DNA from 2 places in the Oceanobacillus picturae genome. Region 1 is predicted to be linked to the other one. Evidence: predicted binding sites of a transcription regulator. Region 1 holds the regulator's gene; the other holds the start of a gene.

Region 1 (5,673 bases):
AATATTATTACACCATTGTTCCCGTATATGGTTATCATTTTGGCGTTTATAAAAAAATATGATAAAAAAGCAAGTATAGGTACTTATATTTCATTAATGCTACCGTATAGTATTGCGTTTTTAACTACTTGGGTTATATTAATTCTGGTATTTTACTATTCAGGTCTACCATTTGGTCCAGGAATATACCCGTTCTTATAGAAGGAGGAGAGCAGTATGCAACAATTAGAAGATAAATTAATTCAGTGGCGCCGAGATTTCCACCAATATCCCGAAACAGGTTTTATGGAAATGAGAACAGCTTCTATTGTAGCTTCTATTTTAGACAAACTTGGTTTCCAACTGAAAATGGGAAAGGAAGTTATGTCAGAGGCAGATTGCATGGGAAAACCCACTGAAGAGGAAACAAAGAAACATTATCAATGGGCACAGAAAAATGGGGCAATTGATGATTATCTTAATCCCTTTTCAGAAGGCTATACAGGAATAGTTGCCACATTAGATACAGGTAAGAAAGGCCCTATTATTGCATATCGATTTGATATGGATGCATTGGATATTTTAGAGTCAGACAGTAACGAGCATTTCCCGCACAATGAAGGATTCAGTTCAAAAGTTCACGGGAAAATGCATGCCTGCGGTCATGACTCCCACACTTCGATGGGTTTAGGCCTCGCCACCCTGCTTATTGAGAATAAAGAAGAGCTTAAGGGAAAAATAAAATTAATATTTCAACCAGCAGAGGAAGGCACACGAGGAGCAAAAGCTATGGCAGCAGCAAATATAGTGGAAGATGTCGATTATTTCATCGCCACCCATATTGGGGTCGGTGTTCCGCATAAGCAATTCGTTGCCGCCAATAGCGGTTTTCTTGCCACCTCCAAATTAGATATCACCTATGACGGTACAGCAGCACATGCCGGAGGTAGCCCTGAAGAAGGCAAGAATGCACTCTTAGCAGCTGCCGCTAGTGTGCTAAGCCTCCATGGTATATCTCGTCATTCAGGAGGAGCTACCAGGATAAATGTTGGGCAGCTAGAAGCTGGTGCAGGAAGAAATATTATTGCCAATCATGCTAGCATGAAAGTAGAAACGCGAGGAGAGACTTCTGAAATAAATGATTATGTGAAAGAACAGGTGACATCTGTCGTCAGTGGAGCGGCTACCATGTATCAAGTAGAACATAATATTGAAACAGTAGGCGAGGCACTAAGTTGTAAATGTTCGTTGGACCTAGCAGGTATCCTTCACAAATGTGCCGAAGCATCCCCGGATATTGAAATAAGTCAACTGGAAGATAACACGCCAGGAGGTTCAGAGGACGCCACCTATTTTATGAACGAAGTACAGAAAAATGGCGGAAAGGCAACCTACTGTGTATTCGGTACAGAACTGGCTGCAGGTCATCATAATGAAAAGTTTGATATTAAAGAAGACACGTTATTACCTGCAGTTAACATTCTTTTCCAATCAGTCAAAGTAATAATGGAACAATAAAAAACAGCTGCCCTCGAGGTAGCTGTTTTTTTACTAGAATTTGGTGTTGGTGAGATGTGAGTACTAGGTACTACACGTTGCTCGATTTAATGGATATTACGATATAAACCAATTACTTTACCTAGTATTGTTACATTATCATATAGAAGCGGATCCATCGTTGCATTCTCGGGCTGGAGGCGAATGTGGTCTTTTTCTTTAAAGAACCTTTTCACTGTTGCTTCATTTTCATCTGTCATCGCAACAACTATATCACTGTTTTGTGCTGTATTCTGCTGTTTAACGATAACCATATCCCCATCAAGTATTCCTGCCTCTATCATACTTTCCCCTTCGATAACCAATACGAAAAGATTATCATCAGGTCCAGCACTTGTGGTTGGTAGAGGAATGAATTCCTCGATATTTTCAACTGCTGTAATAGGTAGTCCTGCTGTTACCTTCCCAATTACAGGAGCATAGCGAGCTTCTTCTCTTGGGATATTATTTCCTTCCGACAAATCAAGTATTTCTATTGCTCTTGGCTTAGTCGGATCTCGTCGAATGTATCCTTTGCTTTCAATTCTAGATAAATGTCCATGTACTGTAGAACTTGAAGCAAGTCCGACAGCTTCGGCAATTTCCCGGACGGAAGGCGGATATCCTTTTTTTGTTACTTCGTCTTTAATATAATCTAAAATCATTTGCTGACGTTTTGATAGTTTTGACATAAATGTTTCACCTCGCCCATAAGATTAATTATTAATAGTTTACCATTTGATTCCACATAAAGCAAACATTCGTTCGAGAAAAAGCCTTGACAGGATCATATGTTCTGCTATAATTAAAATTACAAATAAGCGAACAAAGGTTCCTATTTAGAAAAGGAGGGAATGAAACTATGTTTAGTAAACTTACAAAAACGGATTTGTTTTATATAGTTGCCTTTGCCTTGACGCTGGGATTCCTGTACTTTACTATGATTACGAGTTAATTGGTTTAAGAAGGAGTAAGCGTGTTGAATGCAATTATCTACTGTCGCGTGAGTACCGACAAACATACCCAAGAGACCTCTCTTGCTAGACAAAAAATAGAGCTAATGGGATTAGCAGAACGCTATAATTTTAATGTAATAGCTTGTATAGAAGAAAAGAAGAGTGGCTATGAAATAGAGCGAAATGGCATATTTGAGATGCTCGATATATTTGCGGCTAAAGATGCTGACTGTTTACTAATTCAGGATGAAACAAGACTAGGGCGTGGAAATACCAAAATTGCGTTGTTCCATCAGCTGCAAAAGCTCCATATAGATGTATATACTGCAATGCATGATGGGAAGCTTGAACTATCAGAATCAGACTCTATGGTTTTGCAAATAGTTGGGATAGTGGAAGAATACCAACGCAAAATTCACAATGCAAAAATTAAAAGAGGAATGAGACGCGCAGTAGAACAAGGATATAATCCTGCTGAAAATCTCAAAAACCAGCATCATGCTCCAGGGCGCGATAGAGTTGCCTTTCCTATAGAAGAAGTGGTTAGACTTAGAGAGAAAAAGCTTACATTTGAAGAGATTACGAGTACATTAAACGGAATGGGATATCCTGTCTCCAAAGCGACGGTCCATCGCAGGTATAAGGAACTGCAAGATACTTGAATATAAGCCTTAATAGGCGTAAAATAACTAAGCAGGAGCTAATGGCTCTTGTTTTTTGTTGTATTCAGACGTAAAATAGATTTTTTAAAGATAAAGCTTAATAAGATCTTATACAGCTAATGATGTATACGCAAGACGGCGATGAAGTTTGTAAAAGTCATAAGGGTATTAATAGAAAATTAAAAAGGAGGTAGAGCTATGTTATCTCAGGATAAAATTGAGCGAATTAATTCACTGGCAAAAAAGGCTAAAGATACAGGTCTAACTGAGAAAGAGAAACAGGAACAAAAAGAGCTCCGTGAAGAATATCTAAACAATGTAAGAAGCTCTTTTAAAAACCAGTTTAAATCCATGACAGTTGTGGATCCTAAAGGAAACGATGTTACACCAAAAAAAGTGAAAGACTTGCAAGAGAGAAATAAGAAACATTAATTTTGTACCAAACTACGACAAAAATCAGCCCTTTTATAAGGAAGCCTATCCGTTTTAACTTGTTCCTGGATGGGTTTCGTTATAGAATGAGGAGGAAACAACCAGTAGTTATTTTTGAAAGGGGCTAAACAATATGTCAAACAACATAGAACAAAATTCAATTACTACAATCCGTACATTATCTATTGATGCAATCGAAAAAGCGAACTCTGGTCACCCTGGACTTCCAATGGGAGCAGCTCCAATGGCCTACACGCTATGGACTGATTTCATGAATCACAATCCAAAAAACTCAAAGTGGTTTAATAGAGACCGTTTTGTTCTTTCAGCAGGCCATGGATCTATGCTTCTATATAGTTTGCTTCATTTATCAGGTTATAACGTGTCGATGAATGACTTGAAAGAATTTCGTCAATGGGATTCTAAGACACCAGGCCATCCAGAAGTACACCACACAGACGGTGTAGAGGCGACAACTGGTCCACTTGGTCAGGGAATTGCCATGTCAGTTGGTATGGCAATGGCTGAAGCACATCTCTCTGCGAAATTTAACAAGGAAGATCTTCAAATCGTTGATCACCACACTTATGCACTTGTAAGTGATGGAGATTTAATGGAAGGTATTTCTCATGAAGCGGCTTCACTTGCTGGCCATTTAGGACTCGGCAAATTAATCGCACTATACGATTCCAATGATATATCCTTAGACGGGGATTTAAATCAATCTTTCTCTGATAACACGGAAGAGCGTTTTAAAGCATATGGATGGCAAGTAATTCGCGTTGAAGATGGTAATGATATAAATGCTCTAAGAAAAGCAATTAAGCAAGCACAGGAGAATACGGACCAACCTACATTAATTGAAGTAAAAACAATTATTGGCTATGGATCTCCTAATAAATCAGCATCAGCATCTTCTCACGGTGCTCCATTAGGTGCAGACGAAGTTAAACTAACTAAAGATTATTATAAATGGACTTACGAACAAGACTTTCATGTTCCAGAAGAAGTTTATGAAGACTTCAAAGAGAAAATTGGGAAGCAAGGTGCTGAAGCAGAAGATAAGTGGAATGCTTTGTTGTCAACATACAATGAAAAGTACCCTGAATTGGCTAAGCAATTAGAATTAGCAATGAAAGGTGAACTTCCAGTCGATTGGGAAAAATCACTTCCTGTTTTTGAAGCAGGTAAAGATACTCTTGCAACCCGTGCTTCTTCCGGAAAAGTATTGAATGCTATTGCCCAAGCTGTACCAAATTTCTTCGGCGGTAGTGCAGATTTGGCTGGATCTAATAAAACAATGATGGATAATGAAGAGGATTTCTCTCGTAAAAATCATGCTGGGCGTAATGTGTGGTTTGGTGTACGGGAGCATGCGATGGGCGCAGCATTAAATGGAATGGCTCTTCATGGTGGATTGAAGGTTTATGCGGGTACTTTCTTCGTATTTAGTGATTACCTTCGTCCAGCAGTTCGTCTATCTTCCATTATGAATGCACCTGTGACGTATGTATTCACACATGATTCCATCGCAGTAGGAGAAGATGGTCCGACGCACGAACCAGTTGAGCAACTAGCAGCTTTACGTGCTATGCCTGGCTTGTCATTAATTCGCCCAGCAGATGCTAATGAGACACAAGCTGCTTGGAGATTAGCTATTGAATCAACAAATCAACCTACCGCACTTGTGCTTACACGTCAAAACCTTCCTACTCTTGAAGGGACAAAAGAGTATGCATATGAAGGTGTTAAGAAAGGTGCATATGTTGTTAGTGATGCTACCAAAGAAACACCGGATGCATTGCTTTTAGCAACAGGTTCCGAGGTACAGTTGGCGGTCTCTGCACAAGCTGCTCTTAAAGAAAAAGGCATTGACGTTCGCGTTGTAAGCATGCCATCCTGGGATCGTTTCAATGCACAAGATGCAGCATATAAAGAAAAAGTTATACCTTCTTCTGTCAAAAACAGAGTAGCAATTGAAATGGCAGCATCATTCGGTTGGGATCGTTATGTAGGTGACCATGGAAAAATTATTGCTATTGATCGCTTCGGTGCATCAGCTAATGGTGACAGAGTTATCAAAGAATATGGTTTCACTGTAGAGAACG
Region 2 (5,673 bases), on a different contig from region 1:
TTATCTTATGAATTATTATGCAATATAATGGATAATTATTCAACAGTAAACTGACTTTTTTTTAAAAATAGTTAAAATGTATTAAATGATTACAGTTTTTAAAGAACCTAGGCAGTAATAAAATGCTTGTCCATGAATATAAATAGAAATGCCTGCTTTTTAAGGGACAACTTAAATATAGAAGGCAAGATAGACAGAGGAGGATAACGATGAAAGAAACCGTAAAAGAAGTTCTACTCTCTATCCTGCCTATTACGATAGTCATTACACTGTTGCAATTCACAATAATCCAGCTTCCTTTTGAACAATTTATGCCCTTTATTCTAGGCGTTATAATGGTCAGTGTTGGGTTAATTTTATTTTTACTCGGGGTTAATTTGAGTCTGCTTCCTCTAGGAGAGATGATTGGTTCCGCTTTGCCTAGAACAAATAAAGTGTGGGTTGTTGTATGGATCGGCTTTTTACTAGGAGTCGTCGTTACGATCGCTGAACCTGATGTGCGAATCCTATCATCCCAAGTAGAAATTGTTTCCGAAGGGGCGATACCGAAGCCTGTATTACTTTTGTCTGTTTCGCTTGGGGTTGGCATCTTTATTAGTCTTGCGTTACTCCGTATTATCTTCCAGATGAACTTAGCCTATCTTTTATTAGCCGGTTATGGGATTGTTTTTCTACTTGCAAGCCTTACTCCACCTTCCTACGTCCCTATTTCTTTTGATTCCGGCGGAGTAACCACAGGCCCCTTAACTGTACCGTTCATTATGGCACTAGGCGTTGGTGTGGCCTCTGTTATGAAAAGAAATACTGCTTCCAAAGACGCGTTCGGGCTTGTCGCACTTGCTTCCATTGGTCCCATTATTGCCGTACTTTTATTAGGAGTGGTGTACGGATGAACTCACATCTATTTCAAGGCTTCGGGCAAACGATGCTGGAGGTTGGAGCAGCCTTAACTCCATTGCTTTTTCTATTCTTAATCTTCCAGGTGCAACTCTTCCGGCTTTCAATTAAAAAAATCCTACCAATTATGACAGGCTTTCTCTTCACCTTTTTAGGTCTATCCTTGTTTCTCCAAGGTGTATATCTTGGCTTTTTACCTATCGGGAGGCTTATCGGAGCAGAACTTGGCACGTATGACTTTATTTGGTTGCTCCTGCCAATTGGCTTTCTATTGGGATTTGTAGCCACCTATGCCGAGCCAGCTGTCAATGTATTAATCCATCAGGTGGAACGGGCCTCGAGGGGATATATCCCGCAAAAATTGCTTCTGTACACCATCTCTATTGGGGTGGGACTTTCTGTCGCGGTGGCCATGCTTCGACTTATTATCGGCATCTCTTTATGGGTCTTCATTCTACCCGGATACATAGCGGCCTTCCTTATGATGCGCTACTCCCCTAGGGCCTTTATTTCCATAGCATTTGATGCAGGGGGAGTTGCAACTGGGCCTATGACTGCTACATTTATTCTGTCTATGTTTGTTGGTATTGCCGGAGAAATCGGTGAAACAAATCCTTTGCTTGATGGGTTTGGGATGGTAGCGCTAGTTGCCCTTGCCCCAATCTTATCCGTGCTAACATTAGGCATTCTATTTGGTAGAAAAGAAAGAGCACAGTAGAACGCATAGAAAAAGGACAGCCCATCATTCGGCTGCCCCTCTTTCCTTATAATGATTCTATTGCTTGTTCGATAGATTGTTCACCTGAAATTAGGTCGAAGGAGCGATAGTAGGTTTTCTCGTTATCCAACGCCTTTATAACAAGCTTGGCAACATCTTCACGCGGAATAGACCCTTGACCTAGATTCTCCGCAATGCTTACTTTACCGGTACCCGGCTCATTTAATAATAAGCCAGGACGTACAATGGTATAAGTTAATTTACTGTTCTGTAGCATTCTATCTGCATAATGTTTGGCAACATAATAGGTTCTTAAATCCTTATGCCAGTTTTCTCTATTATGGGCTTGCATGGCGCTTACCATCACAAACCGATTCACACCACTTTGTTCTGCCGCTTCCATCGCTTTAACCGCTCCATCTAAATCAATCAGTAAGGTTTTATCATCGCCTGTATTACCACCAGAACCAGCAGTAAATATGACAGCATCAGACCCTTCCATCGCTTTAGCTAAATCAGCTACGCTTCCTTCCAGGTCGGCCAGTACGGCGTCCACTCCCGAATCCTGATATTTTTCAAGTTGTTCTTGTTTTCTTACCATTGCTTTAATGGAATGTTTCTCATTGGCTTTTATTTGCTCTAATACCTGATTGCCAATTTGTCCGTTTGCTCCGATTAAAAATAGCTTCATCGTCAATCCCCTTTCCATTACAAAATCTTCTTATTTACTAGTATTTCATGAAATGGAACTGGTACACAATAAAATGAACTTCAATCAGTGGGGGACTTCGTTGTTTCCCACTGATTGTTAGTTGAACGAATCGGGGTGTTAGCGTCCGTTTACTCCCACTTAAACACCACGATTTCACTACATGTTTTGAAGTGGGAGTCTTACGGACGGACGTTTGCACCAGGATAAATCTGCCGACTGTTTAATACGGGGCAAATCCCTCCTGACTAATTAAGACATCTTCATTATCAAATACTTCATACATTCTGTTTTCCACTATCCTGTACGCGGTATCCACAGTCCAATTCTTTTTATCGATGTCATCAAACAAGTCAAAGATCCCTAATCGTTCTGTCCGCTTACCACCACTACCATCTCCCATGTAAAAATCATCAATACATACTCGGTCCGCTATACCATTTAAAAGAGAGGGGAATTTTTCTGTACTTGGCAAAACAGGGGCAATTGCTGCTTGTGTTCGTATACCATGTTTCTTCAAATCTTCCAATGCGTTTAACCTTGAGGATATGCTAGGGGCTTGAGGGGTAAAGTGTTGGCGGACAGCTTCATCATCTGTCTCAATTGTCATACTGACTCGTACCTTGTCTCCAAATTGTTTTAATATATCTATATCACGTCTGACCAACGGGCTTCTCGTTTGCACGAAAAGAAAATCCGGCTGATTCTCTACCATCGTTTCTAGTAAAAATCTTGTGACTCGCTCTTTACGTTCCACTGGCTGATATGGGTCCGTACTAGAAGACATAAAAATAGTCACTTCTCCCTTTTTCTTTTCCCTTATCAGTTCTTTTGTTAAAACCTTCTCTGCCTCTTGTTTCACATCTACCCATGTTCCCCACTCTTTTCCTTTGAATAAAGAAACAGGCAACTTCCGAACATAGCAAAATGAACAGCCAAAGGTACAGCCCACATATGGATTAAGCGAATGGCTATAACCAGAGAGATAGCCGTTCCCTTTATTCAAAATAGATTTCGGCTGCTTATACATAATATCCGGTTTCATAAGATCACCCTTTCTTACTTAATTCTCAAACTAACTATAACCAAAGTAATAACAAAATAAAAAAACAACAACAGATAGGAGTGGCAAGAAAACATTAAAAATAAATGCCGAACGAACATTCAAAGCCCTTTTTGGCTATAAACTAATTCGTTCAGCATTACTATTAGGTAAAAAACTTACTTAGCGGAGGAAAAACGTAGACTCCTTGAAAATGCATTGGCATTTTCTACGTGCGATGAATCGCTGACGAAGCCTTACTTGTCCAGTGGGAACAGCACGAGTCCAAAGACCCCGGAAGGTAGGAAAGGAACAAAGGCTAAGAGCGCCACGTCCTGTGGCAACGCCTTCGTGACCAACATCCTGTTGGCCCGATGCCGTGTCCACGGAAAGCGTAGTTTTTCCCGTAGCGCGGAATTGGCATAACTTTTTATTGAATTATTTGTCCTTAAAGTTATTCTGATGGTCTTTCTTTTACTTCTTCCCCATTTTTCCCTTCGTAACGCAATCCCCAACCTGTTAAGGCAGCGATTAGCATAACGATCACAAGGAACCAACCCTGGAAGACAAACGGGAAAACTTCTGTTGGAGACACAATAGGAAGCCATTCATATTTTTCCTGCATCGTTTGAATTGTAGTCCAACCTAAAAGAACAGGTGCACCCCATGGGAAAATGTATCCCAATGCAGAGGTAACAGCATCCAGCATATTTGCTCTTCTGTATCGGTGAATACGGTATTTCTCACCAAGTTCTTTAACAAATGGTGCTGCCGCTATCTCAGCAGCTGTATTAATGGTAATCGCACTATTCATCATCGCTACAATTCCCCACATAGAGAGTTCAGCTTTTCGGACAGATTTCCCAATCCACTTCACAAGCCCTTTTGTGATCACCTGCATTGTTCCGCCCAATTTTAATAAATGAGCAGCTGCAACAATTAGCAGGATGAGGATAGCCATATTTACATAACCGGAAATCCCTTCAATTAAAGCACCTTCTACAACATTATCAGATTCTGGATTAAACGAAATAATTTGACCGATCGTTCCTAACTTCAATATCCAAATTAATGGGATAGCTAGAATAATCCCCCATGTTAAGGATGTAATCAAGTGTTGGCCGGAAAGGGCAAGAATTAATACAAGTGCAAATGGAATAAGCATTAATAGACCGCTCGGATTCGTCTGATCCATCATCGCCCCCATAGCAGCTGGATCCGCCGTTGCATTTTCACCTCCACCAAACAAGGCAAACAATATAACGGTAGGGATTGCTGCTCCAATAGCATATTTGAAACGACTACGTACAACTCCTGGGACATCAGCCTCCTGAGTCGTGGCAGACACGATCGTCGTATCCGACACTGGTGCTAAGTTATCTCCAAATACTGCTCCAGCTAGGATTGCTGCAAACAGCATAACCGGATCTGCTTCCACCGCTATTCCAGCTGGATACATTAGCGTACAAAATGCTACGGTTGTTCCATAGCCTGTCCCAACTGCCGTTGAAAAGGTAGCAGCAAGCAAGAAGGTTAATGCAACAAACAGGCCCCCTGTTAAACCAGTAACTGCCCCAATCCAGACAAGACCTTCAACTAATCCTCCGACTTGTAAGATTTGGGCAAACATCCCTGCATAAAACCAGGCCACCATGGCAATCACACCGATTGGTTGGGCAAGCCCATCAAACATTCCCTGCGCGTAGTCTTCCCATTTACTTTTTGATAATAATAATCCTAATGTTAATCCTATTACTGCACCAAGCACAAGGCCAATTTCCGATGAAAGTTGAAGCACGCTAGTAGTAATCGCCCATATTACAAAGAACAATAAAGGTACCGCTGCTCCAAAAGCCCCCAAACGGAAATCTAGTTGTTTTACTTCGGTGCTTCCTGTAGCCCTGTCTAATGCTTCCTTGTCAGCCATCTCTATCCCCTTCCCCATTTTTCATCCCGGTGCAACCGTCCGTTAGACTCCCCTTCAAAACATGAAGTGGGAGTAAACGGGCGTTAACACCCCGATTGTTCAACTAACAACCAGTGGGGAAAGAATACCCCCTACTGATTGAAGTTTCACTTTATTTTTACTAGTCTATCACATGTGATTTAAGTTGAATAGAAGCGTTTGGCCCCCTTTTAAACACATTAAATGTCGCACATATTCTTATTTAACGTAATCCCTTTTGCGCGGTGGGCTGCAGCGAACTTCTCCAACCCTTGCCAAATGTTACCATGAAGCTCTTTTGTTACATTTATAGTTGGTTCTAGCTTGAGTTGGCGAATATGCAGCTGATTGGAACTTCTATC

Evidence for each region. The regulator LexA, encoded in region 1, represses DNA repair genes until DNA is damaged. The targets are predictions, from matches to a motif close to CGAACATATGTTCG.
Region 2: BN988_RS15020 (SPL family radical SAM protein) is a predicted target of LexA. The motif match lies at 3,478-3,491, and genes of this name have one in related genera.

The regions. Positions count from the first base shown of each region.
Region 1 is NZ_CCAX010000001.1:557,821-563,493, reverse strand. Features, by position in the region: gene BN988_RS02900 (AbgT family transporter) at 1-201, shown strand, start outside; gene BN988_RS02895 (amidohydrolase) at 217-1,497, shown strand; gene lexA (transcriptional repressor LexA) at 1,584-2,207, opposite strand; gene BN988_RS02885 (YneB family resolvase-like protein) at 2,495-3,133, shown strand; gene BN988_RS02880 (DUF896 domain-containing protein) at 3,332-3,565, shown strand; gene tkt (transketolase) at 3,699-5,673, shown strand, end outside.
Region 2 is NZ_CCAX010000003.1:112,674-118,346, forward strand. Features, by position in the region: gene BN988_RS15005 (DUF1538 domain-containing protein) at 210-893, shown strand; gene BN988_RS15010 (DUF1538 domain-containing protein) at 890-1,615, shown strand; gene BN988_RS15015 (SDR family oxidoreductase) at 1,662-2,306, opposite strand; gene BN988_RS15020 (SPL family radical SAM protein) at 2,548-3,369, opposite strand; gene BN988_RS15025 (Na+/H+ antiporter NhaC family protein) at 3,821-5,293, opposite strand; gene BN988_RS15030 (winged helix-turn-helix domain-containing protein) at 5,512-5,673, opposite strand, start outside.